4 regions of the Planococcus sp. APC 3900 genome follow, and region 2 is predicted to be linked to each of the others. Evidence: riboswitches for the same ligand, from Rfam matches in the RefSeq annotation. Region 2 holds a riboswitch; each other region holds the start of a gene.
What was found. A riboswitch is a leader RNA that binds a small molecule or an ion and turns the genes downstream of it on or off. The one in region 2 is predicted to bind S-adenosylmethionine.
Positions count from the first base shown of each region.

Region 1 (7,346 bases), on a different contig from region 2:
GGGCAAGCCGCTGCACGAACTGGCCTCCCGTATCCGTTTCTTTTGTCCGTGTATCACTGATCGTCAGTACCGCGACACGAACCTGTTGATCCCCTTTGAATGATTCTGACATTTAACTTCCCCCTTTGATTAACCGAATACTTGATGATATAATTTCCGGCCGGCTGCCACATTTTGGACTCCGTGTATCAGCAACCGGCCATTTCCGAACAGCACCATGCGGTGATTGAAGACCTTCAGTTCGACGAAATAAGGCGTCCGTTTTACTCCAGCTTCCAAACGGGCTCCGACTTTTTCAGCATCGTCCAGTGTGATGGGACGGTTCGGATCGGGCAGAATCTGCACCGCGTCCCTACCGCATAGAACGGCATAGGAACTCGCACCCGTTTCATTGAGTGACGGGAACACGGCAGCCGGTCCGCAGGTTTTGCAGGAAGGATCTTTGATGCGCGACACGCCGATATCCAACTGGCTGTTGTCCCAAAGATTGAAATGATGGATCTTTTTCCGTATTGCCTCGCGGTTGCCGCTCAGCCATTTCAAGGCTTCCGTACATTGAAGTGCCGCCGTCACTTGGACAGCCGGCGAGATGATGCCGACCGTATCACAGGTTTCATTGATTGCGGGAAGCACCGGCAGCAGGCAGCGGAAACATGAACTTTCTCCCGGAATGAATGGAAAAACCACTCCTGAACTGCCGACACAGGCGCCGTAGATCCACGGCACACCAAATTTCACAGAAGCGTCGTTGATCAACAAGCGCGTTTCAAAATTATCCGTGGCATCCAGGATCAAATCGCTGACAGCCGCCAGTTTCTCCATCCCTGCCGCATCCAAATGCTCCAAATACGTGAACAACTGAAGATCGCTGCGGATCGCTTTCAGCCTTTGCTCGGCAGCCGCGACTTTCGGCAGCATCTGCTGGGCATCTGTTTCGGTGAAAAGCTGTTGGCGTTGCAAATTCGACAGCTCAACATAATCCCGGTCGACCAAGTGGATGGTCCCGATGCCCGCGCGTGTCAGTGTTTCAGCAATGGCGGAACCTAAAGCGCCACAGCCGACGATCGTGACGGTCGATGACTCCAGCTTGTGCTGGCCGGTTTGGCCGAGCGGTTTGAATAAGACCTGTCTTGAATAGCGTTCATCCACATTGGTTCCCCCTTTTCCCTCCGCTTGGCGACCCAAACGGTTTACTCGTTACTATCACTGTACCACGGCTTTTCTCAAACTGCAGCAGACATCAAACCACAGCTTCTTCAGCCATTTGCCCTTTCTCGACCCGAATAATGCGGTCTGCCAATTTTTCAGCATCCGCAATCCGATGTGTCACAAAAATGATGGGGATTTGCCATTGTTCATGAATCCGCAGTAACTCCTCTTGGCAACGGTCTCGATTGGCATCATCCAAAGCCGAAAACGGCTCGTCCAGCAACAGGATATCCGGCTGTGCAGCCAATGCCCGCGTCAACGCAACACGCTGTTTTTCGCCTCCTGAAATCTGATGCGGATATTTTCCAAGAAGCCCAGTAATGCCAAGAATTTTGGTCAGTTCGGTGATATGCGATACACCCGTTCTTCCGGGCTGTGCATAGAGAATATTTTCTTCGGCAGTGAGATGCGGAAACAGTGCATAATCCTGAAATAAATAACCGACTTTCCTCTTTTGAATTTTCAGCGGCTTTTGTCCTTCCTTATAAAAATGTCGGCCGTTTAACAGAATCGTTCCTGCATCTGGATGGACAATGCCTGCTAGGCAGTTCAATAAAGTTGTTTTGCCCGAACCGGAAGAGCCGACCAATGCCAGAATTTCTTTATCCAATTCGAATTGCATCTCCAAATTGAAATGATCCAATTGTTTTTGAAAATCCACTTTCAGCATGGACTCACTCCCTTCCGATGCGTACAGCATTCTTTTTTCGCCAATAATTGACCCATGTGATGGCAGCTACTCCAAGCGACGAAATGATCAGCACCCAAAACAGGGCTTTTTCCATATCCCCTGCTTCATAAGCGAAGTAAATCGCTAGCGGCACGGTCTCTGTAACGCCTGGAATGTAACCTGCAATCATCAATGTGGCTCCGAATTCACCGATGCCACGGGCAAATGCCAAAATCAAACCTGCCAGAATACCTGACCAGGCAAGCGGGAAGGTGATGGTCCGGAAAATCCGCCATTCGGATACGCCCATCGTCCGCGCCACATTCTCCCAGCGCGGATCCACTTTATCAAAAGCGGCCATAACGCTTTGATACATCAGCGGCAGTGACACGACGAAGGAAGCGATCGCTGCCCCGATCCAGGTAAAGACCACGCGAAATTCAAACCATTGTTCAAGCAGAATCCCAAGCGGTCCATTGGCGCCAAACAAGACGATCAAGCCGAAGCCGATGACAGTCGGCGGCAAGACCAATGGCAGCAAAATCAACGCTTCCACCAGGCTTTTGCCGAAAAATTCACGTCTGCTCATCAACCGTGCAAGCGCTAAGCTAGCCAAAAACACAAATAGAGTGGAAATAACCGCAACTCTCAGCGATAACCAAAGCGGCGACAAATCATACGGCATCATGGCGTTGCCTCATTTGCCGGCAAGAATCCATATTGTTCGAAGATAGCCTGTCCTTTGGGACCCGTTATAAAATCCAGAAAAGCTACAGCCGCCTGCTGTTTTTCTGAATCCGCTACGACCGCTCCCGGATAGACGACAGGATTTTCTTGCCCCGGCACTTCGAGCGCCCCTTTTATTTCCTGGGAAATAACCGCATCCGAGGAATAGACGATGCCAAGTCCGGCATTTCCGCTTTCGATATACGTCACCACTTGCCGTGCATCTTTTGCGTAGATAAGGCGCCCTTCAAGCGGCTGCCATAACCCTTGGCTGTCCAGCGCCTGCTTTGTGAAATTTCCAACCGGTACGCTGTCCGGCTCTCCGACCGCAATGGTTTCTTCTGCATTCATCACTATTTCTGTAAAATCTGCAGTTTCCGGAAATTCCTCCAATGAAGCAAGCACAAGACGATTTTCAGCAAAAGGCACCACAGTTTCGGCTTTCACCAGTTGCTCGGATTCCAGCTGTTCCATATCCTTTTCACTGGCCGATAAAAATAAATCTGCCGGTGCGCCTTGTTCAATTTGGCTTCGCAGCTTGCTCGATGATCCATAATTGAATGACAGCTCGATATCCGGCTCCAATTGATGAAATTCCTCTTCCATTTTTTTCATCACTTCTGTCAGGCTTGAAGCTGTTGAAACAAGCAGCTCATCGCCGTTTTCTGCTGTTGTGTTGGTGCAGCCGCTCAACAGTACGGCCATTCCTATAATGCCGATCATTTTTTTCATTTTGCAGGACTCCTTATAAACAAAAAGTGACGCTTGCTATGCACGTGATTCTCCACGTACTATCAGTATAACGCCAGCCGGAGAGAAGCTGAATTATTTTCCGAATAATCTTGCAAGAAATAAGCGGTTTCGGTAAAATAAGTCATACCAAAAATTAAATACGCTTTATCCTTATCAAGAGAGGCAGAGGGAATGGCCCGATGACGCCCGGCAACCGCCAGTTCACAAACTGGAATGGTGCCAAATCCAACAGAACCACGATGTTCTGAAAGATGAGGAAGAGAATTTCACCAGCAGACCCAACTCTTCCCTTTTTCAGTGGAAGAGTTTTATTTATTTTAAGGAGTGATCACATGAAGCTGAGCAAAGCCGAACGAATCAAACGTACGCGGGTCCCTGTAGTGGATCCTTCTCTGGTTGAACGCCTCCCGCCTGGACAGGTGTTGACCGAGCGCTTTCCTGTCCTGCACGAAGGCGAGGTGCCGGTTTACGATATGGCCACTTGGACATTGAAAATCTTCGGCCAGGTTGATAAGGAAATCACGCTGCATTATGAAGATCTGCTGAAATTGCCGCAAACGACAATAACACGCGACATCCATTGTGTGACACGCTGGTCCCGCTTCGACAATACCTTTACCGGCGTCCGTTTTATTGACCTGATAAAAGAATTGGGCGTAACGCCGAAAAGCGGCTATGTGATGCTTCACGGTGACTACGATTACACCACCAATGTCGCATTATCCGATTTGGACCGGGAAGACGTGCTGCTTGCCCATTCACTTGACGGCGAACCGTTGACCGCCAAGCATGGTTACCCGCTGCGTTTTATCGTACCCCATCTGTATTTTTGGAAAAGTGTCAAATGGGTCCGAGGCATCGAATTCATCGATGAAAACCAGCCGGGCTTTTGGGAGCAGAACGGTTTCCACATGAACGGCGACCCGTTTCAGGAAGAGCGCTTTTCCGGCGAAGACTTGGAAATCCCTGAAGACGAATGGGAGAAAAAAGATTTTGACTGACTCTGGCCAGTCTTATGATTCCAGGATAATTGAACTGTCACTTTAAGAGATAACTTGCATCAATTTAGAACTTTATATTTCGTATTATTTCAAAGAACCCATCAATCTAATCCTTCATGTGAAGGTTGATGGGTTCTTTAAATCATATATAGAATGAATGGCAGCTTCCGATAAACCTCTCATGTGTAAACATAAATTTTTTAGCTGCTTTCTCCAAAAAAGTTAGCCCATCAGAACTGGCTTTTTTATATAGAATTTTAATTGTTCGCAAAATACCTATTTAACGAACAAATAGAGTAGGCTTATGGTAAAATGAGAATATTAGACTTACTTAAAGTTAAAATGGGTTGAAGCAAGGGTGTGATTGTATGTTTCAAAGTAGGTTTCCATACGCTTTAAAAGATGAAGTGACTAAAGTGGTTGGATTGATGGCTGATAAAACATACAATAATGTCACCATTGATGTCTCCGAGGACATTATTCAGTATCATCAAGACCATGAAGTCATCATGTTTCCGTACCGCATCTACTATATGGATAACTCAAATGATTTTACAAAAGGTTTAAGTGAACAACAAAAAATGATTTTACATTGTATCTATTCACGAAGTTGTGAAGGATTTGTTCGCCAAAAGCATATGCACTTGTTGCTTCAGATGGATTATGGAGATTGGACTATTCCTTATATCGTGAAAATTTGCGATGAATATGTCGTGGAAATCGTAGAAATGACTTATAACATTTTAAAAGACCAAGATACGGAGCGGATTAAGAACTTTTGTAGTGAAAATAGAGAGTCCTTTTGCAAAAGCTATAACCGAATGATTAGCTATTGGAACGAGTATTACAGACATGAATACACTAATTTTCACCACTATGTCGGCAGGAAGTTATTTAGAGAGTGTTTTGGTTATTCAAAATCAATGGCGCGCAAAAATAAATTCGGCTTGTGATCCATTACCTCTTCACTAACGGGACAATCATTAAAAATAAAACATTAAGAAAATCTCTTACACAGTTCTTTTTGTACTACTCAAAAATCAACCGGATCATATAACCGAACTAATTTTATCCTATGAGAAGCAGGTGCTAGTCAATGAGCTATTTTAATCGCGTGGATGTATTGAAAAATCAATTGGATCAACACCGCCCGCTTCCGCCTGCAGCGGTGAAAAACTTGCGCGACGTGTACCGGGTGGAATGGACGTACAATTCAAATGCTATCGAAGGAAACACCTTATCTTTGATTGAGACTAAGGTGGTCATGGAGGACGGCTTGACCATTGGCGGCAAGCGCCTGCAGGAGCATTTCGAAGTCATCAATCACTCAGAAGCGATCAGCTTCATTGAGGATCAAGTCAATCGGACAGAGCCGCTTGATGAACGGACGCTAAAGACAATTCATCACTTGATTCTAAAGAATATTGATGACGAAAATGCCGGTACCTACCGCTCAATCAACGTTAGGATTTCCGGTAGTCAGCATGAACCGCCACACTTTCTACAGGTGGATAATGAAATGAAAAACCTCTTCGCTTGGTATGAACAAGAGAAAGACCGTCTTCATCCCGTAGAGCTGGCCGCTTTATTTCATTTTAAATTCGTTTATATCCATCCGTTTGCTGATGGCAATGGCCGGACAGCCCGATTGTTGATGAATTTGATTCTTATGAGCCACGGATTCCCTCCTGCTATTGTAAAAGCGGAAGATGAACAGCGACTAAACTATTACGAAACACTGGAAATGGCTAGCATGAGAAACGAAGTCCAACCATTCATCCATTTAATTGCTGGTTGTGTAGAAGAAAGCTTAACCAATTACTTAAAAGCGATTTTGTAAATCGCTTTTCACATTCATTTGTTCGCTTAAATTACATTTTGCGAACATATAAAAATTAGTTACTACAAGGAGGCCCATAAAGTATGGCGTTAACACCTGAAGAACTGCAAGTCCTCCAGCGGATTGAAAACCAACTGAACGACATGCCCTTCTACGTTGTCGAGTATGTCCGTTCTAAAAAGCGGGCCGGGCTTTCGGCCGATACCTTATTGCAGTACCTTTACCGGTACCAGCATTTCTTCCAGTGGCTGCTCCGAGAAAACCTGACTGAGGCAACAGATGTGGCATCTATTCCCTTTTCCATACTGGCAGAACTGAAGAAACAGGATATTGAACTGTATATTGAATTTCTGAAGGAAGAATCCATCCCATATGAGAAGGAGTCGGTTAAGAAGCGTGGCCAGGCGGTCGTGGCCCTTTCCGTTAACGCGTTAAAGTCACTTTTTAACTACCTGACGAAAGAGACCGAGGATGAAGACGGGGAAGCGTACTTCTACCGAAATGTCATGAGCAAAATTATGTTGCACACGAAAAAAGAGACGGCCAGCCGTCGTGCCCAGAAAATCAGTTCCGTCATTTTGAATGAACATGAAATCCACGATTTTCTGCAGTTCGTCGAACATGCATACGAACCTACTTTGGAAAGTGGACTTGCACGACAACGGTTCAACCGAGACAAGGAACGGGATCTGGCCATCCTCTCCCTTTTCCTCGGCAGCGGCATTCGTCTCGGTGAAACCGCCCGCGTTCTTGTAAAGAAAATCAATTTAAAGAAACAACTCATCGACATCAAGCGGAAAGGTGCTAAGGAAGACACGGTCCGCGTCATGGACCAGGCGATCCAGCACTTGAAAGTCTACCTAGACATTCGGGAAAGTCGTTATCCTGGTTCGAAGGAAGTCCCTTTCCTTTTCGTTTCCCTTTACGGAGCTATTGCCCGTCCTTTGTCGCGGCGTGCGATTGAAAATTTGGTGACCAAGTACACTGCTGCATTCGCGCAAGGAGAAGGCATGAGTCCTCACAAGCTCCGACATAGTTTTGCGGCGGACTTCATCCGAAATGGCGGAAGCATTGTTCTCCTTAGGGATCAATTGGGCCATAGCAACATCGAAACCACTTCTCTTTATACCAACCTGTCCAATAAGGA
Region 1 is NZ_JASDCT010000001.1:403,620-410,965, reverse strand. It holds gene QMA04_RS02050 (MogA/MoaB family molybdenum cofactor biosynthesis protein) at 1-112, opposite strand, end outside; gene QMA04_RS02045 (ThiF family adenylyltransferase) at 130-1,149, opposite strand; gene QMA04_RS02040 (ATP-binding cassette domain-containing protein) at 1,241-1,879, opposite strand; gene modB (molybdate ABC transporter permease subunit) at 1,884-2,567, opposite strand; gene modA (molybdate ABC transporter substrate-binding protein) at 2,564-3,337, opposite strand; SAM riboswitch class I at 3,506-3,616, shown strand; gene QMA04_RS02025 (sulfite oxidase-like oxidoreductase) at 3,697-4,359, shown strand; gene QMA04_RS02020 (hypothetical protein) at 4,728-5,312, shown strand; gene QMA04_RS02015 (Fic family protein) at 5,456-6,199, shown strand; gene xerS (tyrosine recombinase XerS) at 6,283-7,346, shown strand, end outside.
Region 1: another riboswitch for S-adenosylmethionine. It lies ahead of QMA04_RS02025 (sulfite oxidase-like oxidoreductase); the one in region 2 lies ahead of sat (sulfate adenylyltransferase).

Region 2 (7,346 bases):
TCACCGTCCGGCAAAATACGTGCCCATGAAACGGAGAAGCGGTAAGACTCCAGCCCCATCTCTGCCATCAAACGGATATCTTCTTTGTAGCGATGGTAATGGTCGACGGCGATGTCGCCGTTGGTGCCTTCGAATGTTTTGCCGGGAATTTTGGAAAAGACGTCCCAATTGGTCGGCCCTTTACCATCTTCGTTGGCGGCGCCTTCTACTTGATAGGAAGCAGAAGCTGCACCGAATAAAAAGTCATGTGGAAATTTCCGTGGAATGTCCTTGTTTTGCATAACTTAAAAACCTCCATCTTCAGCTATTATTCAGAGTATAACAGGAGGGAGGGGAACCAGACCACTTTCCGCAAACTTGTAAGTATTTCTACAAATTGACTTCGCCAGATGGAATCGGTATATTAAATGGCGAAGAAGATGATAGGAGTGAACTGTTTGGCCCCGGACGCGGAATTACAGAAGTTGAATTTGATCGATTTGATAAGCGAACGCCATATAACAACGCGGAGAATTTCGGAGAAGGCATGGAATGATAATAGCGAATTCCATATTTCCAATTCTGAATGGTACATTATGGCACGCATTTATAAAAAACAGCCCACCATTGCCTACGTTACGAAAAATGTGGATATTTCCAGGCAGGCGATCCATAAGTTCATTAAAAATTTAGCTTCTAAAGGATTAGTGGAAGTAAGGAATGTGGAAAATAATAAAAAAGAAAAGTGTATCCGGCTGACGGCTTTTGGGGAAGAATGCTATGAGAAAAACGAAGCACTAAAAGTTCAGTTGGAAAATAAGGTCGCTGAGAAAATCGGCCCCGATCAAATGGAAATCCTCAAGGACATTTTGAAATCCGATTGGGGTATTTAGCCGAAAATTCGAAGAACGCCCTGCTTCATCAACCGATTGATGAAGCAGGGCGTTCTTGTATAGTGAAAAGCAGTTATTACACGACCGGAAGAGGTTCATCTTCCTTGATCATGTCATTGATTTGTTTATTGATTTCCTCAAAACTGGTGCCAAGCGCACGTGCCAGTTCTTTGAAAAGAATGATTTGGGTATTGTTTAAAAGTTTATAATCGCGTTCATAGAGCGTCTTTTTCTCTAGTTGCGTTTCAAACTTCTTGCGCATCAGCGTGTTGACGACTCTCGCAATTTCCATGCGTTCTCCCGTATTGATAACTTCAGAATATTTCTTTAAGCGGGAGTTTGGATGGTTGGTCCACTCGCCTCCAGGCTGCTTGAACGTTTCAATGATTTCAAGGGCTTCTTCTTTTTGAAGAAGTTTCAGCATGACAACTTTTTCGTTGTCGACTGGTGTACTGATGGTCACTCGGGTATTCTCCAAAGGATGCAATTTATAATACTGCTTGGTGACGCCAGAAACGGTTACGTCCTGAATATCGTCAATTCTACATAAACCATGGGCGGAATAAATGATGTGATCTCCAATAGTGAACATTTTTTTCCTCCTCAACTTATCTCAACTAAATTCATCATAACATAAAAAACCTAAATTGTAAACTTAGTTGACAATTTAAGCGGATGTATCTATAGACACAGAAAAGACAAAAATAAAAGGTTAAAAAGGTTTAGAAAAGGGAAACTAGAAAAGAATAGGTTAGTTGGTCATCAAAGCGGAGGTCACAATAAAATGAAGAGTGTAGAAGAAGCGAAGCAATTGATCATTGCGGAAAAACTGAGGCATTATAATGAACGGTTTGCGGATATTGAACGGGACCTGCAGTTTTTTTATGATGAATCATTAAATGACCCTGAATCCCTGGAAATTATTACGGTTCTGCAGGATAAAGTAAAGCAACTAAAAGACATTAAAAATAAAGAAAATCAAGAGACAGCGATATAAAGCTGTCTTTTTTTGCTGTCTTTCCGGAAGCCTGATGAACTGTGAATTATGTGCTATTATTAGGGATGGATTTATCCCGCTTTACGGTCAGTGAATCAACTAACAATCAGTGGGGGATGAAGAAAACCCCCACTGATTGAAGTTTGTCTTTATAGTGGATAAGCATTCATTACTGGAAATCAACAGGAGGCAAAGAAAATGGATAATAATGATTTATTGATCAGATTGCGTTATGCACTGGATATAAAAAATAACGACATGGTTGAGATTTTTAAATTGGGCGGCATTGACTTAAGCAAGGACGAAGTGCTGAAAGTGCTGACGAAAACACCTGAAAGCGAAGAAGAGGATGACAGCATTTGGGCCGAACAAGATAACGATGACTACATCCGAGCGGATGACCATCTGTTTGAATCGTTTTTGAATGGCTTCATCATTTTCAAGAGAGGCCGTCAGGAGCCGAAACCAGGGCAACCTGAATTCCCGGAATCGACAAACGAGCGTTCCAACAACTTGCTTTTGAAGAAAGTGAAAATCGCTTTGCAGCTGAACAGTGAGGACATGCTGGAGATTTGGGATTTGGCAGGCGTCACGGTGACAAGAGGCGAGCTGGGTGCATTGCTGCGAAAAGTGGGACATAAAAACTATAAAGAATGCGGAGACCGCTATGCGCGCAATTTCTTGAAAGGCTTGGCGATCAAGTACAGAAGTTAACGCTCTTTATCAGCTCAAAAGGACTTGGAATGAATTATTCCAAGTCCTTTTTATTATTCATCAAAAGCCGCAATTCCCGGAGTGACGCTTCTTGTGACGCAACTTGTAAAAAGGATTCATCCAGAAAGCCACGGAGGTATTCTTCTTTTGCGTTTTTTGAAATTGTTGTTTTCTTGAGAAGCTGCCTTGCTTCAAAAAGAAAATCTAGGTATTGTTCATAACTTTCATCAAACTGAGACTTCAGATCTTGCTTGATTTTCTTTGCAAGCATCGGGCTGGCGCCGTTTGTAGAAACTGCGATGCTCAATTTTCCCCTTTTGACATGAGCAGGGAAATGGATATTGCCAGCCTCCGCTTCATCAGAGGCGTTCACTAGGCAATTGGAAGGTGCAGCTTTTCTGGACTCTGCGTTTGTAGCCGGATCATCGGTGGCGATGATCATCATGAAAGCCTCTTCGGCATCCGCTGGCTCGAAACATTTCTGCTTCCAGAGAATTTTACCTTCATCATCCCAAGCGATTATGGCAGGATCGGCCACCGGACTGATGACCAACAGCTCTGCTCCACTATCTATCAAACCACTCAGCTTGCGCTTCGCGATGCGTCCTCCACCTACCACAATCACTTTTTTTCCTTTCATTTCAATCATGATCGGAATCACCGTCATCTTCTCCGCCTCCTCAACTCTTTTAATATTACCAAAAATAATCTCTATGCGTTTTGTGGCCGCTATTCAATTCAACCTGGTAATTCAGATCTCATTTTTTTCATTAGAAAAATATTTTTTATCCATCACCTGTTGATAGACTAACTTTTCTGTATAGAAAAAAATAAAAAACTTAAAACATAGTTTGACACTAGGAATAGTCTATTATATACTTTGTGAAATCAAATATTTCAAACAATTCAAATGAAAATTGAATATGCGTTCTTATCAAGAGAGACGGAGGGATTGGCCCTTTGATGTCTCAGCAACCCTCCTTTAAGGAAACGGTGCTAACTCCAATAGGCTTTCAATAGCCTAGAAGATAAGAAGATCGTTTTGTTTTTTGGGACCTTCTTCTTGTCGAAGAGGGTCCTTTTCTTTTTGTCCGAACGCCTTGGAGATTTGGTTTCAGAACGTTTTTGAAATAGACGGCACTACATAAAACTAACCTTGGAGGTAATGAAATGACAAGCAAAGCACACGGTGGAGATTTGGTAAACAGACAGGTGACGGGCAGTGAAAGAGAAAAGGCATTGAAAAATGCAGAGTCGCTTCCTTCTTTATTCATTTCGGATTGGGCAATCTCGGATTTGGAATTGATCGGCATCGGCGGCTTCAGTCCGTTGACCGGATTCCTCAGCCAAAAAGATTATGAAAGTGTGGTACATACATCCCGTCTCAGCAATGGAACGGTTTGGAGTGTTCCGATTACGCTATCGGTTACGGCAGGAGAAGCGGACAGCTATCAGGTCGGCGATGAAATTGCTTTAAAAGGCGAAGACGGCGTCATTTACGGAACAATCGAACTGACGGAAAAATACGCATATGACAAGCAATTGGAAGCACAGAAAATTTACGGAACAACAGAAGAAGCACACGCCGGCGTGAAGAAATTATACGAACGCGGCGATGTTTACCTAGCTGGTCCGATTACTTTATTGAATCGACCAGACCACAGCGAATTCGAGGAATTCCACTTGGATCCGGTTGAAACGCGCCAGTTGTTCCAGGAACTTGGCTGGAAGACGATTGTCGGTTTCCAAACGCGCAACCCGGTGCACCGTGCACATGAATACATTCAGAAAGCAGCACTGGAAGTAGTCGACGGCTTATTATTGAACCCATTGGTGGGTGAAACGAAATCGGATGACATTTCAGCGGCAGTGCGGATGGAAAGTTACCAGGTCATTTTGAAGCATTACTATCCGGCAGATAGAGCACGCCTCGCGATCTATCCAGCAGCAATGCGTTATGCAGGGCCAAAAGAAGCGGTTCTTCATGCCATTGTCCGCAAGAATTACGGCTGCACACATTTCATTGTCGGCCGCGACCATGCAGGGGTCGGCGACTATTACGGCACATACGAAGCACAGGAGTTCATCAGCCAGTTTGAAGAAGAACTGGGCATCCAAATCTTTAAATTTGAGCATTCGTTCTACTGCAATGCATGTGAGAACATGGCAACAGCCAAAACGTGCCCGCACACTGCAGAAAACCACGTCCATTTAAGCGGCACGAAAGTGCGCGAATTGCTTCGCAACGGAGAAAAACCGCCAAAACAGTTTTCCCGTCCGGAAGTAGCCGATGTACTTATTAAAGGATTGCGGGAGACCGTAACAAGTAACTAAATTGAAGGATGGTTGCCCATGTCAGTCTCAATGGTTTTTGTGCTAATTGTCATCGTCGCTATGGTCAGTGCGCTCCTGTTTGAAATTGCCCGCCCAGATATGATTGTGTTTTCGGCATTGGTGGTTTTGCTGCTGTCTGGAATTTTAACGACAGAAGAAGCGTTGCGCGGCTTTTCCAATCCGGGAATGCTGACCATCGCCTTATTGTTCATCGTAGTCGGGACTGTACAAAAGCATGGCCTAATCGACCAGATGATGATTGGCTGGCTGAACAAGGGCAAAAGCCTGAAAGGTTCACTGTTCCGTATTTTTCTGCCGCTTCCGTTAATCTCTGCTTTTTTGAATAACACGCCGATTGTCGTGACACTGACCCCATTATTGAAGAAATGGTGTGAAGAAAGGAACATTGCACCATCAAAGGTTTTAATTCCTTTGTCGTATGTAACGATTTTAGGAGGGACCATCACGCTGATGGGAACTTCAACGAATCTGGTAGTCCACGGCATGCTGATCGATTATGGGCTTCCTGGATTTTCACTGTTCCAATTGGCGATTGTCGGCATCCCCATCACTATTGTCGGCTTGATCTATCTATTCACCATCGGCAATATGCTTTTGCCCGAGAATAAAGGATTCAGCCAACAGGTGGCTGAAGATTCCCGGAAATACATTGCTGAAATGGTGGTGGAAGAAACCTTTCCACATATCAACCAAACAGTGGAAGAAGCTAAATTACGTGATTTAAAGGGATTGTACTTGATAGAAATCATCCGGAATCAGACACGGATTTCGTCGGTCAGCTCCAAAACGGTCATCCAGTCTGGAGACCGCTTAATCTTTACCGGGCTCATTGCCACCATCGCAGATCTCCAAAAAAGAAAAGGTCTGACCTTGAAGACGGGTACCAACCTCCAATTGGATGACTTGAAAAACGGCAATACGCAGCTTGCAGAAGCTGTCGTTTCCCATGAATCGTCGCTATTGTCAAAAACCATCAAGCAATCCCAATTCCGCTCACGTTTTGATGCAGGTGTAATGGCCGTTCACCGCAATAACGAACGCATCAAAAGCAAAGTCGGCGATATCATTCTGCGGCCGGGTGACACCTTGCTATTGCTCGCCGGCAATGGGTTTGTGGAAAAGTACCAGCAATCCAACGACTTTTATGTAGTGTCTTCTATGAAAATGCCTAAGGCACTTGAGGAAAGCCGCTTGGTGGGCTGGTTTTCATTACTGGTACTTTTGGGGGCAATCGCCTGTGTCATTGTCGGTTGGTTGAGCATGTTCAAAGCCATGGCATTGGCTGTGCTGATTTTGCTGGTGACCAAGTCGGTTTCAATGGACGATGCAAAAAACGACGTGCAGTTCAATGTGCTGCTGCTGATCGCCAGTGCATTCGGGGTAGGGGCGGCCATGACCAAAACTGGTCTGGCGCAATGGGCGGCGGATGGCTTGTTGGCAATCGGACAGCCGTTCGGCCTGCTAGCTATTCTGATTTTAATTTACCTGCTGACCAGCATCTTCACAGAACTGATCACCAATAGCGCTGCGGCTGTCCTGATGATTCCAATCGGCATTGAAATGGCCAGCAACCTGCAGCTTGATCCCATGGGCTTCGCAGTGATCATCACGATTGCTGCCTCTGCAAGCTTTATTACCCCAATCGGTTATCAGACCAACTTGATCGTCTATGGGCCAGGCGGCTACAAATTCATGGATTATGTCAAAGTGGGCACGCCGCTCAGCATTCTGGTTATGTCGGTGACCATCGGAATCGTTTACTATTACTGGTTTTAGGAGGAGAAAAGATGACCAAATCAACGAATATTGTATGGCATGAATCAAGTGTCACAAAAGAGGACAGACAAAAATTGAATAACCACAAAAGCGGGGTGCTGTGGTTCACCGGGTTATCGGGATCAGGAAAATCGACGGTATCTGTTGCCTTGGAAAAAGAGATCCACGCACTTGGAATCCGTACCTATCTATTGGATGGGGATAATGTTCGCCACGGATTGAATAAAAATTTGGGATTCAGCCCGGAAGACCGGACAGAAAACATTCGCCGCATCGGTGAAGTTGGAAAACTGATGAGTGATGCAGGGGTATTGACGCTATCGGCATTTATTTCGCCGTATCAGGAAAATCGCGACCAGGTGCGTGCCTTGCTTGAAGAAGATGAGTTCATTGAAATATACGTCAAATGCAGTGTGGACACTTGCGAAGACCGCGACCCGAAAGGCCTCTATAAAAAAGCAAGAGCCGGCGAAATCAAAGGATTCACAGGCATCGATGCGCCATATGAAGAACCGGTAAATCCTGAAATCGTCATTGAAACCGACAAGCAGACTTTGGAAGAGTCGGTTCAGGCAATTACAGATTATTTGAAGAAAGCGGGTTACCTGGGCTGATGGCTGGTGGTATTGATC
Region 2 is NZ_JASDCT010000004.1:20,843-28,188, forward strand. It holds gene QMA04_RS09200 (glycoside hydrolase family 1 protein) at 1-281, opposite strand, end outside; gene QMA04_RS09205 (MarR family winged helix-turn-helix transcriptional regulator) at 408-872, shown strand; gene QMA04_RS09210 (CarD family transcriptional regulator) at 949-1,464, opposite strand; gene QMA04_RS09215 (hypothetical protein) at 1,657-1,869, shown strand; gene QMA04_RS09220 (YehS family protein) at 2,068-2,583, shown strand; gene QMA04_RS09225 (NAD(P)-binding protein) at 2,618-3,250, opposite strand; SAM riboswitch class I at 3,512-3,618, shown strand; gene sat (sulfate adenylyltransferase) at 3,754-4,917, shown strand; gene QMA04_RS09235 (SLC13 family permease) at 4,936-6,714, shown strand; gene cysC (adenylyl-sulfate kinase) at 6,726-7,328, shown strand; gene cysQ (3'(2'),5'-bisphosphate nucleotidase CysQ) at 7,328-7,346, shown strand, end outside.

Region 3 (7,346 bases), on a different contig from region 2:
TCGCCTGTTCTTTCGTCAACTTGCTGATTGGAGGCAAGACGCCGAATGCATCTGCTGTCAAGAAGACGATCGTTTTCGGATGTCCAGCAATTGAAGGGTCTACAATATTATCGATTGCCTGCATTGGGTAAGCAGCACGTGTATTTTCAGTCAATGAACCATCGTTGTAGTCAGGGATGCGTGTATCCGGATCCACTACCACGTTTTCAAGGACAGAACCAAAACGGATGGCGTCGTAGATTTGTGGTTCGTTTTCGCGTGACAAGTTGATGGTTTTGGCATAGCAGCCGCCTTCGATATTGAAGACGCCATTATCGGACCAGCCATGCTCGTCATCACCGACCAATTTACGGTCTCCATCAGCTGACAAAGTCGTTTTGCCTGTACCGGACAAGCCGAAGAACAAAGTCACATCGCCGTCTTGGCCAACGTTCGCTGAACAGTGCATAGGAAGAATGCCTTTTTCAGGCAATAAGTAGTTCATGATTGAGAAGATGGACTTCTTCATTTCGCCGGCGTATTCAGTACCCCCGATCAAAATGATGCGTTGTTCCATCGATACAATGATGAATGTTTCAGAAGCGGTCCCATCAACTGCAGGGTCTGCCATGAATGTAGGAGCATAGACTACAGTGAATTCAGCTTCATGCGTTTTCAATTCTTCAGCCGTCGGACGGATGAACAATTGGTGGGCAAACAGGTTATGCCACGCGTACTCATTGATAGTTTGGATCGGTACACGGGATTCGTGGTCAGCTCCGGCGAATCCTTTGAATACGTATAGCGCATCTTTTTCTTTTAGGTGTTTAAGCACTTTAGCGTACAGGTTTTCGAACACTTCGCTGGAAATCGGACGGTTCACATTGCCCCAGTCGACTTTGTTTTTAGAACTTTCTTCTTCGACCATGTATTTGTCTTTCGGCGAGCGGCCTGTGTATTTCCCAGTCTCCGCTTTAACAGCGCCTTCCCGTGTCAAAACCGCTTCTCCGCGAGATGTTGCTGCTTCCACTAATTGTGGCACTGATAATTGAACATGTACATTTGGGCCAGTCAAAAGATCCTTCAAATCGTTTGCAAAGTTCACTGAAGTCATATATATGTACCTTCCTTTTCTGTTATTCCCATGGCGATGGGGAGGATGTATATTCGTTCATTAGTATAACACATTAGGTTCATTAGTCTATACTAATTCGCTGCAGAATTGAAAAAATATTGAAATAAGGTTCTATATTAGGGGATTGGGAAGGACGGAGGCTGTTGCTCCTTGGAAAATTCGAAGGTCATATTGTTTTAAAGATGGGGCTAACTCCCATCATAACAGGAGCTGTATGAAATCACATAATCCCAATTAGAAATTATTGCAGTTTCCTGGCCGATAGGAAAAGAACTTCACGAATGTTCACTGCGTAGGATGAGAGCATCCAGCAATAAAATTTGAGCATTTTATTCGCCGAAATCGTTGACATCCCCAAACTATTTCCGTATGATGAAAAATTGAACGGATACTCTTATTCCGAGCTGGTGGAGGGGACAGGCCCTATGAAACCCGGCAACCTGCTGCAACTGCAGTGATGGTGCCAAACCTGAAACAAGGCTTACAGGCCTTGGATGATAAGAGTGAAAGGTGCTTATGATGATTCTCCTTTCCTCATGACGAATGAGTGAAGGGATTTTTTTATGGAATGCCCTTAATCCTCGTGTGAAAGGCCACAGACGGCTTGAAGTTCAATCCGGAAATTCCGGAACGGACTTGACATGGGAAACGAGTACCGTATCAATTTCGAGAGCAATCTCGCAGGATATAAGGAGGAACATTTTTTGAAAAACCGTCGATTATTTACTTCAGAATCAGTAACAGAAGGGCATCCGGACAAAATCTGTGACCAAATCTCAGATGCTATTTTGGATGCAATCTTAACCGAGGATCCAAACGCACGTGTTGCGTGTGAAACGACTGTAACGACAGGACTTGTTTTAGTAGCAGGGGAGATCACTACTTCCACTTATGTGGACATTCCAAAAGTCGTTAGACAAACGGTAAGAGAAATTGGATACACACGCGCTAAATATGGTTTCGATTCAGAAACAAGTGCAGTTCTTACAGCGATCGATGAGCAATCGCCGGATATTGCTGCCGGAGTCAATGTGGCACTTGAATCACGTGAAGGCCAAATGACAGATAAAGAAATGGACGATATCGGAGCAGGCGACCAAGGGTTGATGTTCGGATATGCCAACAACGAAACTGAAGAATTAATGCCATTGCCGATTTCATTGGCACATAAATTGGCGCGCCGCTTGGCTGAAGTACGCAAGGAAGAAATTCTTCCATATTTGCGCCCGGATGGCAAAACGCAGGTGACAGTTGAATATGATGAAAACAATAAACCGCTACGCGTGGACACAATTGTTATCTCTACTCAGCACCACCCGGAAGTAACGCTTGAACAGATTCAACGCAATATTAAAGAATACGTCATCAAAGAAGTCGTTCCGGCAAAATGGATCGATGAAGACACCAAATACTTTATCAATCCAACTGGGCGTTTCGTAATTGGCGGACCTCAAGGAGATGCGGGCTTGACTGGCCGCAAAATCATCGTAGATACCTACGGTGGCTATGCTCGCCATGGCGGCGGTGCTTTCTCCGGTAAAGACGCGACAAAAGTTGACCGTTCAGCAGCTTACGCAGCCCGTTATGTAGCTAAAAACATCGTTGCTGCAGGCCTTGCAGACAAATGCGAAGTGCAGTTGGCGTATGCAATCGGAGTAGCACATCCTGTGTCTATCGCTTTCGATACATTCGGCACGGGCAAAGTAGATGAAGACAAATTGGATGATTTGGTACGTGCAAACTTTGATTTGCGTCCTGCCGGCATCATCAAAATGTTGGATCTGCGCCGCCCGATCTACAAGCAGACTGCAGCTTACGGACACTTTGGCCGTACGGATGTTGATCTTCCTTGGGAACGTACTGACAAAGCAGCAATTCTTAAAGAAAAAGCTGGCGTAGAAGCTGGTATTTAAACATGCGTTAGAAAAGGATGACCGGGCAGCGATGCCTGGTCATCCTTTTTTTGTTAGTCTTTTTGAAGAGATTTGTAATAAGCCCCTTTTTCCGCATATTCGCGAACGATGCGTTCCATGTCGATTTTGTCATCTTCGCGCAGTTCACGGACCACTTTTGCGGGACGGCCGAGCGCAAGCATGCCGGGTGGAATGACTTTTCCGGGAGGAACCAAGCTGCCCGCTCCGACAAATGCACCTTCTCCGATTTCCGCTCCGTCGAGAATGACGGACCCCATGCCTACCAGCGCCCCTTTGCGGATGATGCAGCTATGCAAAGTCACTTGATGGCCAATGGTCACTTCATCTTCCAAAAGCAAGGTTTTGCCAGGGCTTTGATGAAGCATGCAAAGATCCTGGATATTGACTTTATTGCCGATAATGGTTGGTGAGACATCGCCGCGGATAACCGTGTTGAACCAAACCGATGAATGGGCGCCAATCGTCACATCACCCGAGATGGTCGTATAGTCAGCGATGAAAACCGATGGATCGATTTGGGGGAATTTGTCTTTATATGGATAAATCATGGCAAAGCTCCTTTAAAAAAGATAAGATATTCTATAATCGTAACAAATCAAATCAAAACGTCAAATAGGAAATACAGCAGTAAGAATTATTGGTGGAGAAAGGAAGTCGGAATATGTGGAAATGGCAGGCGGAAGGCACAGCAAAAGCGGTAGTGGTATTGATCCATAGCGCGTATGAGCAGCATCTGCGTTATGCATGGCAAATTGAGAAATGGCGATCGGCTGGATTTCATGTCTATACGGGAGATTTGCCGGGCCATGGCAGGAATGCTGGTGCCGATCACGTACACCGTGAATCGTTTGATGACTACGAGCAGGCAGTAAGTGAAATGCTGAAACTGTCATCGGAAAATGATTTGCCGGTATTTGTCATAGCGCATGGACTGGGCGCAACCATAGCGATGAATGTGCTGGCAAACCGAAAGTTCAATGTGGCCGGTGCCATTTTCACCTCTCCATGGCTTCAATTGAAGAAATTGCCTCCGAAAGCACCTCATGCATTTCCGGGAGTTTCTCAGTTGACGGGCCGGAGGAAAATGGAACATGGCATTGAACTCCGCCATTTGACCAGAGACCAATTTTCCTTAGATCAGGAAACTGAAAACAAACTGTACCATTCAGTCATCACCTCTGGATGGTATAAGGAGTTGCAGAGCTATATGAAAGAAACCGCAGCTGCTGTCGACTTGTATCCTCGGATTCCGACGTATCTGCATACAGCAGAGCGGGATATGATTACTGAAATAGACGCATCCCGGCAATGGCTGCTGAAGCAGCAGCTTACCGAGTTTAGTTATAAGGAATGGAAATTCTGCTATCACGACATTTTTCAGGAACCGGAAAAAGAAGAAGTTTTTCAAGCGGCGCAAGCATTTATCTATACAGTGCTGCGGTCGGTCGGTTACTTGGTTGAAGAGTGAACGAGAATAAATGGCGCAGAGGAGAGATTACAATGGCATTAAGCTATAGCATACTGGACCAATCCCCGATTTCAGAAGGCAGTTCACCGCAGGAAGCCTTGAAACAGACGGCGGTTCTTGCACAAAAAGCTGAGCAATGGGGGTATACCCGCTTTTGGGTATCTGAGCATCACGATGCGACGACCCTGGCCGGCTCTTCGCCAGAAGTGCTGATCGCCCATCTCGGAGCGGTGACCAACACTATTCGGTTGGGATCGGGTGGTGTCATGCTGCCGCATTATGCCCCTTTTAAAATTGCTGAAAACTTTAAGCTGCTGGAAGCGTTGTATCCAGACAGAATCGATGCCGGAGTCGGCCGTGCACCTGGAGGCATGCCGCGTGCTTCCTATGCATTGAACGAAGGCAAAAAACGGGACACCAGCCAATTCCCTAAACAAATCGATGAGCTGCGCATGTACTTGATGGATTCGATTCCCGAAGAACATCCGTATTACGGAATGAAAGCGACACCGGTGACGAAGCATAGCCCGCCGATCTGGATATTGGGGTCAAGTGAAAACTCGGCACAGCTGGCAGCGGAAAAAGGATTGCCTTATATGTTCGCTCATTTCATCAATGGCGAAGGCGGACAGGAGTTTGCCAAAGAATACCGGAAACAGTTTAAGTCTCATAAAGAAAGCGAACCCCGGGTAGGCTTCGCGATATTCGTCGTCTGTCAGGAAACGGCCGAACAGGCGGAGTGGGTGGCTTCATCGATGGATCTGTCCTTGTGCATGGGTGCGCAGGGAATGCCTTCAAAAGGCACACCGCCTCCTGAAAATGCTAGGGCATATCCCTATTCCAAATTTGAAAAGTTATTGGTCGCTGAAAACCGCCGCCGAATGGTCGTCGGTACACCGGAGCAGGTAGTGGACAAACTGGAAATTATGTCATCCGAATATGGAGCGGATGAAGTGATGCTGGTTTCATCGGCTTACGACTTTAATGACAAACTTAAAACTTTCCGATTGATTGCGGAAGAAATGCAGAAACGCCGATAGGAGAAATCTTATCGGCGTATTTTTATGGCAGATTTTTGTTTCCAAAAATTTAGAATAAAAAAGGGGAATTCAGTAAAAATGGATTGAATATTCAAATTATTTTATTTCATTGTATACATTTAATTTTTAAAAATATATGTTCAAAGCAGATATCGAAAGATAAAAATACCATCTGTCATCATCTATGTAACTGCAGTTAAAGTAGATGTTAGGATTTGTAACCTTATTTGGGAAAGAGGTGTGAAATGAAAAAAGCAGCCGCCGTTTTTTCGCAATATTTGCGATTGCTGCAGCCTTTGCTTATTTGACCGGCCATGATGAAAAGCACCTAGAGATTTACGTGTCAATTGATGGAGATGATCAGCAAAGCGGAACAGTGGAACAGCCATTGAAAACATTAAAACAAGCAGCTTTATTGGCAAAAGCAGGGACTACTGTCTATGTGCGTGAAGGAACATATGAAGAAAAATTGACGATCAAACACAGCGGCAGCAGATCTATGCCGATTGTATTCAAGCCTTACCAAAATGAACAAGTCATCCTGAGTGGAAAGGGTTTTAAGAGTGTGGAAGACGACACCGCCATGATTACAATTGACAATAAAAATCATGTGGCGATCAGTGGATTCACTGTACAGGATCTATCGACAGATTCAGCAGACGCGACTGTGATGGGGATTCTGGTCACAGGGTCGAGCAGCCACATCCGATTGGATCATAATCATGTGCGGCGAATTGAAACCCATTCAGATCAAGGGAATGCTCATGGCATAGCGGTATATGGCGTCAATGCAATAAAAGACATTAAGTTGCTCAATAATAAAGTGGAGGATCTTAAGCTTGGAACCAGTGAAGCGCTCGTCCTCAATGGAAATATTGAGGGGTTTGAAATCAGCGGAAACGTGGTGCGCAGATGCAATAATATCGGCATCGATTTGATTGGACACGAAGGCATCTCATCGAATAAAAAAATGGATTATGCGCGAAACGGCGTTGTTTTCCAAAACGAAGTATACGCCATCTCAGCATACGGCAATCCTGCTTATGGAAATGAATACAGTGCGGCAGGGATTTATGTGGATGGGGGAAGAGATATTAACATTGAAGAGAACCTGGTTTATAAAAATGATATTGGAATTGAAGCAACGTCAGAACAACAAGGACAGGCTGCCGAACACATCAAGATTCATAAAAATACGGTCTATGGAAATGCGTATACCGGTATATCCATTGGTGGGTATGACGAGGAGCGTGGAGGGACCCGCAATTCCCATATTGCGAAAAACATATTGTACAGGAATGATGCCAAGGGAATAGGCGGGGGACAATTGATGATTCAGCATGATGCACAAGGCAACAAGATTGAAAAAAAACATCTTAACTGCTGGTGCTAATCGTATTTTCATCGCTAATTATTTTAAAACAGGGAAAAATAATAAACTCATTCAAAATGTGTTTCATAAAGAAAATGGAGAAAAGGGGATTTGGATTTGGGAAGATGAAGAATTCACTTCTTTTACAGCCTTTGAATCAGTTTCAGGAACTGACAAAGCAACAAGGTATACAGATCCCAAATATGTGAATTCCAGTAGTTTTGATTTCAGATTCGCTGAAGATTCTCCGATAAAGGGGATTTTTGAATGACTGTGGAATATTCATCTGGGAAAGTTTGAGGAAAGAAGTTCCTCGATCAAGAGTGAAATAGGATTTCCGGCTCGAGTATGGCTTGTTTATTGATTAAGCAAGTTGCAGCTTCAAGACGCTAAAAGGTAGAAAAGCTGCAGAAGGGTA
Region 3 is NZ_JASDCT010000009.1:87,472-94,817, reverse strand. It holds gene pckA (phosphoenolpyruvate carboxykinase (ATP)) at 1-1,093, opposite strand, end outside; SAM riboswitch class I at 1,506-1,618, shown strand; gene metK (methionine adenosyltransferase) at 1,819-3,027, shown strand; gene QMA04_RS16330 (gamma carbonic anhydrase) at 3,081-3,596, opposite strand; gene QMA04_RS16325 (alpha/beta hydrolase) at 3,710-4,516, shown strand; gene QMA04_RS16320 (LLM class flavin-dependent oxidoreductase) at 4,549-5,556, shown strand; gene QMA04_RS16315 (DUF1565 domain-containing protein) at 5,897-6,949, shown strand; gene QMA04_RS16310 (hypothetical protein) at 6,918-7,199, shown strand.
Region 3: another riboswitch for S-adenosylmethionine. It lies ahead of metK (methionine adenosyltransferase); the one in region 2 lies ahead of sat (sulfate adenylyltransferase).

Region 4 (7,346 bases), on a different contig from region 2:
GACGTGCCGACGATCAGGCGAGTCAACGGAATGATGGCAACCATCAAGATGATGAATGGAACTGAGCGGAATATGTTGATGACGATATTCAATACTTTGGAAACCGGTTCATTTTCCAGCAGATGGCCTTTGCGGGTGACCACCAGCAGGATGCCAAGCGGGAAGCCGATCAATAGGGAAAAGCCGAATGCCGCGCCGGTCATGTAAATGGTTTCCCATAAAGCTTCTAAAATCTGATCGTAGTTAACGGACATAATCATTGACCTCCTCTATATCAATATTGCTTTTCCGGATAGAGGACAAAGCCAATTGGATTTCGCTAGGTTCGCCGGCAAATTCGACGATCAAGTTGCCGTATGGAACACCTTGCAACTCGGTGATGTTGCCGAACAGCACGTTCAAGTCAACTTTAAATTCACGCGAGACACGGGACATGAACGGTTGGCCGACGGAATTTCCTGTAAACTGCAGTCGATAGATCGCGTTATCGCTTTGGGCATTGCGGATTTGCGCAAGCAGGGTTTCCGGAAGTTCATCGTTCATGACAGAACGGACAAACCGTTGGGTGGTCGGCTGCTGCGGATTTGAGAAAATGTCGAAGACGCTGCCTTGTTCGATCACTTTTCCTGCTTCAAGCACAGCCACTTTATCGCAAATTTCCCGGATAACTCCCATCTCATGAGTAATGAGCAGGATGGTGATATTGTATTCTTTATTGATTTTGCGCAATAGGTCCAAAATCGACTTGGTCGTTTGGGGGTCGAGCGCTGATGTTGCCTCATCGCATAACAGAACGGAAGGGTTGGTTGCAAGCGCTCGGGCAATGCCGATGCGTTGCTTTTGTCCGCCTGACAGCTGGTCGGGATATTTTTGTGCCTGATCGGCCAGTCCGACAAAGTCCAGCAGTTGCTTCACTTGTTCATCAATTTCATTTTTCGATGTCTTAGCGAGCAGCAATGGCATCGCGACATTATGGTAAACCGTTTTTGAACTCAACAGATTGAAATGCTGGAAAATCATGCCGATGTCCTTACGGATGGTTCGGATTTCTTTGCTGGATAGAGTGGAAATGTCTTTCCCTTGGATTAAGACGCGTCCTGCAGAAGGACGTTCAAGCAGGTTCACGGTGCGGATCAATGAACTCTTTCCGGCTCCGCTAAAGCCGATGACTCCGTAAATCTCGCCGGTTTCGACGGTCAAATCAATCCCGTTCAAGGCATGGATTTCTTGTTTCCCGGATTGGTAGGTCTTGGCGACGCCTTCGAATTGAATCATGGTGATTGAACCTCCTCATGCTGTAATGGATCTTATTAAATCGACGGTGTCTCACATTCTTCTGAGAAAATGGAAAAGGAGCCCTCTTTTTTCTCATCCATAAGAAAAAAGAGGGCTCCTGTTGAAACCATCTAATTCTCATCTTCCAAATGCTTTAGAGCATCTGCAGGAGTTGGCACAGTTTTTGCTTTTAAACAAATCTGCTGCCGAAACGTCTTAGGGCCTGTCCCTCGGTTTCTCTTGATAAGAAAGTGATGTATGCTATTCGATTCGTGGTTCTTACTTTATGGTGAAATAACAAAAAAGTCAAGGGAATTATTGATATTTATTTCACAATCTTTGAAATGAAGAGAATAATGAGTTTGGAACCGCTTTCAGACTGGTTTTGTTGGTTTCTTTTTGAAAATGGAGGAAACTTTCTTCTCTTCTCCATTTTTTATTCGAATAATATTTTCGCTATGTTTCCATATGGCCATAGCAAATAAGGCACAAGCTGTCAGCAATGGCCATGGTCCGACGGCAGGACCGAAAGCGATAACAAAATAGACTGCGTAAAGGACCAGTACACCAATGACCAAATAATTGGTCGCAAGCGAAACACCGATGAGCAGTGCCAGGCCAACCAGCCCGAGCTTCCAGTCCAGTGCCAGCATGACACCGATCACCGAAGCCGTGCCTTTGCCGCCATTGAAGTTCATATAGAATGGGAAATTATGGCCGAATACGACACCGGCACCTATTATAAATAGAAAAGTCCAAATGATTTCGGGGGAAAAGGCACCCTTTTCCAGCAGAAAACGACAAGCTGCGACAGCGGCAAAGCCTTTAATAATATCGATCAAAGCAACCAGCAAACCGTATTTCCAACCCAGCACGATGGCGGCATTGGAAGCACCGGAATTTTTGACGCCTTCTTTTTTGACATTCACCCCAGATAAAAATTGTGCTGCGAGGGAACCGTGCAAACAACCGATTCCATAGCCTGCGATAAACAACAGCAGAACCCATCCAAGCATATTCATTCCTCCTTCTATACTAGAAGATAACGTTTGGGAAGAAACAAGGTTTCAAAATTTTTTGACTAATAGGGTTGACAAACCTTGTTAAAATTTTTATACTTCTCAACAAGACTAAAAACTAAATTTAATAACTCTTATCAAGAGTGGCGGAGGGATAGGCCCTGTGATGCCCGGCAACCAACAGACGACCATGTCTGGAAAGGTGCTAATTCCTACAGAACCGAACGATAGGTTCTGACAGATGAGAGGAGGTAACTCCGTAATTTACGGCCCTCTTCTTAGCGAAGGGGGCTTTTTGCTGTCCTCTTCGGTGATTTTCATGAATAAAAAAATTAGGGGGAATAGAAAATGACAAACTTAAAACCAGAAACTTTATTGCTGCATGGCGGACAACAGGCGGATCCAACAACAGGATCGAGAGGGGTGCCGATCTACAAAACCACTTCTTATGTGTTTAAAGATACGCAGCATGCACAAGACCTTTTCGGTCTGAAAGACACCGGCAATATCTATTCACGCATCATGAATCCGACAGTTGATGTATTTGAACAGCGCGTGGCGTTATTGGAAGGCGGGACTGCTGCAGTCGCATTATCTTCAGGAATGGCGGCAATTGCGTTCTCCATTTTAAATATTGCTGAAGCAGGAGACGAAATCGTAGCGGACAGCAACCTGTACGGCGGCACTTATAATTTATTCGCCAATACGTTGCCGCGTTACGGCATTAAAACCATATTTGTTGATGCAACCAATCCTGAAAACTTTAGAGCGGCAATCACCGATAAGACAAAAGCGGTATTCGGAGAAATTATCGGCAACCCGAGCCTGAACGTTTTTGATGTAGAGAAAGTAGCGGCAATCGCCCATGAAAACGGGCTTCCCTTATTGATTGACAATACATTTGCTTCACCATATGGCAGCAACCCGATCGAGTTCGGTGCTGATGTGGTCATTCATTCCGCTACAAAATGGATTGGTGGACACGGCACGACCATCGGCGGTGTTGCGGTGGATGCAGGAAAATTCAATTGGGACAATCCACGTTTCCCGAATTACACACAGCCGGATGAAAGCTATCACGGATTGCGTTATGGCATCGATGTACCGGATGCTGCATTTGCGACAAAACTGCGTGTCCAGCTGCTTCGTGACTTCGGTCCTTCATTGAGCCCGGAAAGTGCACATGCCTTGCTCCAAGGACTGGAGACTTTGCACCTGCGTATTCCGAAACACAGCAGCAATGCTCAAATTGTTGCAGACTACTTGAAGCAGCATCCGCAGATCGAATGGGTCAACTTCCTTGGATTTGAAGATCATCCATCACATCAATTGGCTAAAAAATACTTGAAAAATGACGGTTTCGGATCGATTGTCAATTTCGGCATCAAAGGCGGACGGCAGGCGGGCCGCAAAGTAATCGACAGTGTGGCTCTCTGGTCCCATGTTGCGAACGTAGGAGATGCCAAGTCGTTGATCATCCATCCGGCTTCAACTACACATCAGCAGTTAAATGATGAAGAGCTGAAATCGTCGGGTGTAACGGAAGAATTGATCCGCTTATCGGTCGGTTTGGAAAATCCGGAAGATTTAATCGCCGATTTGGAGCAGGCCATTCAGGCCGCAGTTTTGGAAAACGTTTAAGGAGGGATTTGAATGGCGACAGTATCCATTGGCTCATTAACCCTGGATTCAACGAAGACGATAAATCATGTAGAGCTGGCATACGAACGTCATGGAGATGAAAATGCTCCAACTGTGCTGGTCTGCCACGCATTGACGGGCGATCAATATGCAATAGGATCCGAAGAAAACCCGGGATGGTGGGCAGGGTTAATCGGACCAGGCAAGCCGGTGGATACAGATGTTTTTCAAGTGATCACTTTTAACGTGTTGGGAGGCAGCCACGGATCGACAGGCCCACTGACCATTAATCCGGAAACGGGCCAACCATATCGTGCAGACTTTCCGACTCTGACGATACGTGATATGGTTCGCGCAGAATACTATGCATTGCAGAAATTGGGGATCAACCATCTTGCAGGAGTTTTGGGAGGTTCGCTTGGAGGCATGAAGGCCCTGGAATGGGGGAAACTGTACCCGGAATTTGTGGATGCAATTCTCCCCCTGGCCGTTACTCCCTACTACAGCGATTACGGTTTGGCTTTCAATCATATCGGTATTCAAGCCATAGAAAGCGACAGAGATTTTAATGGCGGAAATTATGAAAGCTCAGCTGACCTGAAAGGATTTCAAGTAGCCCGTATGGCTGGTATGGTCACATATCGCAGCGGGAATATGTTCAATCAGCGCTTTGGACGCAGCAAAGCCGGAGAAGAATTCAATGTGCAGTCTTATTTGAATTACCAAGGGAAGAAGTTGGCGGGGCGGTTTGATGCCAATAGCTACCTGTTGCTGCTGAAAGCAATGAACACACACGATATCGGAGAAACCATTCTTGATGTTCCGGTTTATGCTCTATCATTTACGCATGACTTGCTGTATCCGAGTGAATTGCTGGTTCCTTGGCTTGAAGAGCAAAAGGATGTGAGTTGGGAAATCATTGAAACCGAATTTGGCCACGATGGTTTTCTTGTGGAATTTGAAAAATGGGGCGGCTTTATCGAAGAAAAATTAAAAAGCTTATTAGTGCCAGAGCTTACCCGCTAAGCGGGATTCGATGAAAAAGCACCTGAGGCGGGAATCCGATCCCACTTCAGGTGCTTTTTTAGTTAATCCTCGTCCTTGATATCCACATCGTCTGGTATCGGAGTGGCTCGCCATTCCTCCAGCGCTTGCTTGGCCTGTTCCAGCTGTTGGAAATGTGTTCCGAACTGAGAGGTGTTGATCATGTACTGCTCCCCATCATGGACTGCGCGAATACGGCCTTCCAATACATAGCGATTGACTTGTTCTTCAGGCATGGATAAAAATGCGGCAGTTTCCTGGACTGTCATATACATGGGATCTCCTCCTCTTTTCTTTTATTATAATAGAAGAAGACAGCTATCTCAAACCATTGACGCCATGGTATGTTAGAAGAAGAAGTTCAAGAACAGGGGTGTTGATGTTGAATTATATGGCGTATTTATTGGTTTTGCTGGCTGCAATTTTATGGGGAACCACAGGTACAGCCCAGTCTTTTTTTCAAGGGGCAGTCCATCCGCTATCAATCGGCGCTTTTCGTTTAGCAATTGGCGGTTTTTCTTTACTGTTGTTCGTAATTGTAGCCAGGAAACTATCGGTCCGGACGATTCCATGGCCTGCCACTATTCTTGCAGCCATCAGTATGGCGCTATTTCAACCTTTATTTTTTTCTTCCGTCCAGATGACTGGAATTGCTATCGGCACCGTTGTCACGATCGGAAGCGCACCTGTACTAACAGGATTGATCGAGTGGATAGCCTTAAAACAAAAACCTGACCGAATCTGGGGAAGTGCGACGCTTCTGGCATTAACCGGCTGCGTGCTATTATTTTCCAATAAAGGCCAGCAACTGGTGGATCCAGTGGGCATCGCTATGGCTTTGGGCGCTGGATTTTCCTTTGCAGTTTATGCGCTGGTAAGCAAATCTGTACTCAAGGCGATGGAGACTGTTTCTGCAGTCGCTGTGATTTTTTCATTGAGTGCTTGCTGCCTGCTGCCATTTTTATTGCTGTTTGATGTAAGCTACATCACCGTACCGCTCAATTTTTCTCTGATCATCTATTTAGGGATTGGAGCAACCAGTCTATCCTATCTGCTTTTTTCTTTTGGATTAAAGCAGATTCCCTCTTCTTCTGCAGTCACTTTGTCATTGGCTGAGCCACTGACAGCCGCTGTTTTAGGGGTAGTGGTTGTCGGAGAAGTGCTAAGTGGACTGTCGTGGCTCGGAGTCATGCTGCTTTTAGGCGGCATTTTGATATTGACGATCGGCAAGCGAAGAGAGGTTCCTGCTTCTTAAAAACCTTTCTTTGTGTTTTAAAAACCGTCCTTACGTGGACGGTTTTTCTTTTGGATGCCAAATAGCCTCATTGGAAGTTTAGGAGTGGAGCACTGAGGGGATAGTAACTAAAGATATAAAAAAATAAAAAGGAGTTGAGTATATGAACGATGTGGGCAATTCTTTCAGAGGAGTCGGCAACACGATCATCGATTATATTCCAAACGTTCTGGGAGCATTATTATTACTGCTCATCGCATGGATAGTAGCGACGATCGTTCGGGCCATTTTTACGAAAGGATTAAAAAAAGCAGGGGCAGACCGAGCTATGGTGAAAGGCCATATGGCTAAAACAAAAGAAGATGCGGACAGCAAACTGGATTCTATAGGGAAAATTCTTTATTACCTCATCTTTATCTTGTTTATTCCAAGCGTGCTGCAGGCACTGGACATGAACAATGTTGCACAGCCAATCTCGAATATGATGGACAAATTGTTGGCATTCTTGCCAAATCTGTTCATGGCTATCATTATTGTGGTCATCGGCTACTTTGTAGCCAAGTTTGTTAAAAATCTGGTATTCAGCCTTTTGACAGCGATCAATATCGATAAATGGTTCAACAAATTCACCAACAGAACTGGTGGTGCTTCGACAGGGACAGCGAGAATGGATGCTGGCGATAAATCGACATTGGCCAATGTTTTGGCAAATGTAGTTTTCGTTATCGTATTGATTCCTATCTTGACGATTGCATTGGAAACCTTGAATATTCGTTCAATATCTGAGCCGATCGTCAATATGCTTAACCAAGTATTGAACATGATCCCGAATATTTTTGTAGCGATCATCTTAATCTTGGTAGGTATCCTGATCGCTAAATTTGTAGGCGATCTATTGATCAGCCTCTTGAATGGAACAGGCATCAACCGCTTTTCGACTTACTTGAATCCTGATAAAACCAAAACGCCAAGCTTTGATATTGCGAATATCATCGGCAAAGTGGTGCAGGCAATCATCATCATCTTCTTTACAGTAGAAGCGATGAATGTCCTGCAGTTGGATGTATTGAACGGCATCGGTGAAGCAATCATCGGTTACTTGCCATTGCTTATCAGTTCACTGATTATCCTGG
Region 4 is NZ_JASDCT010000001.1:654,688-662,033, forward strand. It holds gene QMA04_RS03290 (methionine ABC transporter permease) at 1-254, opposite strand, end outside; gene QMA04_RS03295 (methionine ABC transporter ATP-binding protein) at 244-1,275, opposite strand; SAM riboswitch class I at 1,411-1,525, opposite strand; gene QMA04_RS03300 (glycerol-3-phosphate acyltransferase) at 1,650-2,291, opposite strand; SAM riboswitch class I at 2,426-2,542, shown strand; gene QMA04_RS03305 (O-acetylhomoserine aminocarboxypropyltransferase/cysteine synthase family protein) at 2,643-3,935, shown strand; gene metX (homoserine O-acetyltransferase MetX) at 3,948-4,961, shown strand; gene QMA04_RS03315 (helix-turn-helix domain-containing protein) at 5,024-5,254, opposite strand; gene QMA04_RS03320 (DMT family transporter) at 5,359-6,234, shown strand; gene QMA04_RS03325 (mechanosensitive ion channel) at 6,377-7,346, shown strand, end outside.
Region 4: another riboswitch for S-adenosylmethionine. It lies ahead of QMA04_RS03295 (methionine ABC transporter ATP-binding protein); the one in region 2 lies ahead of sat (sulfate adenylyltransferase).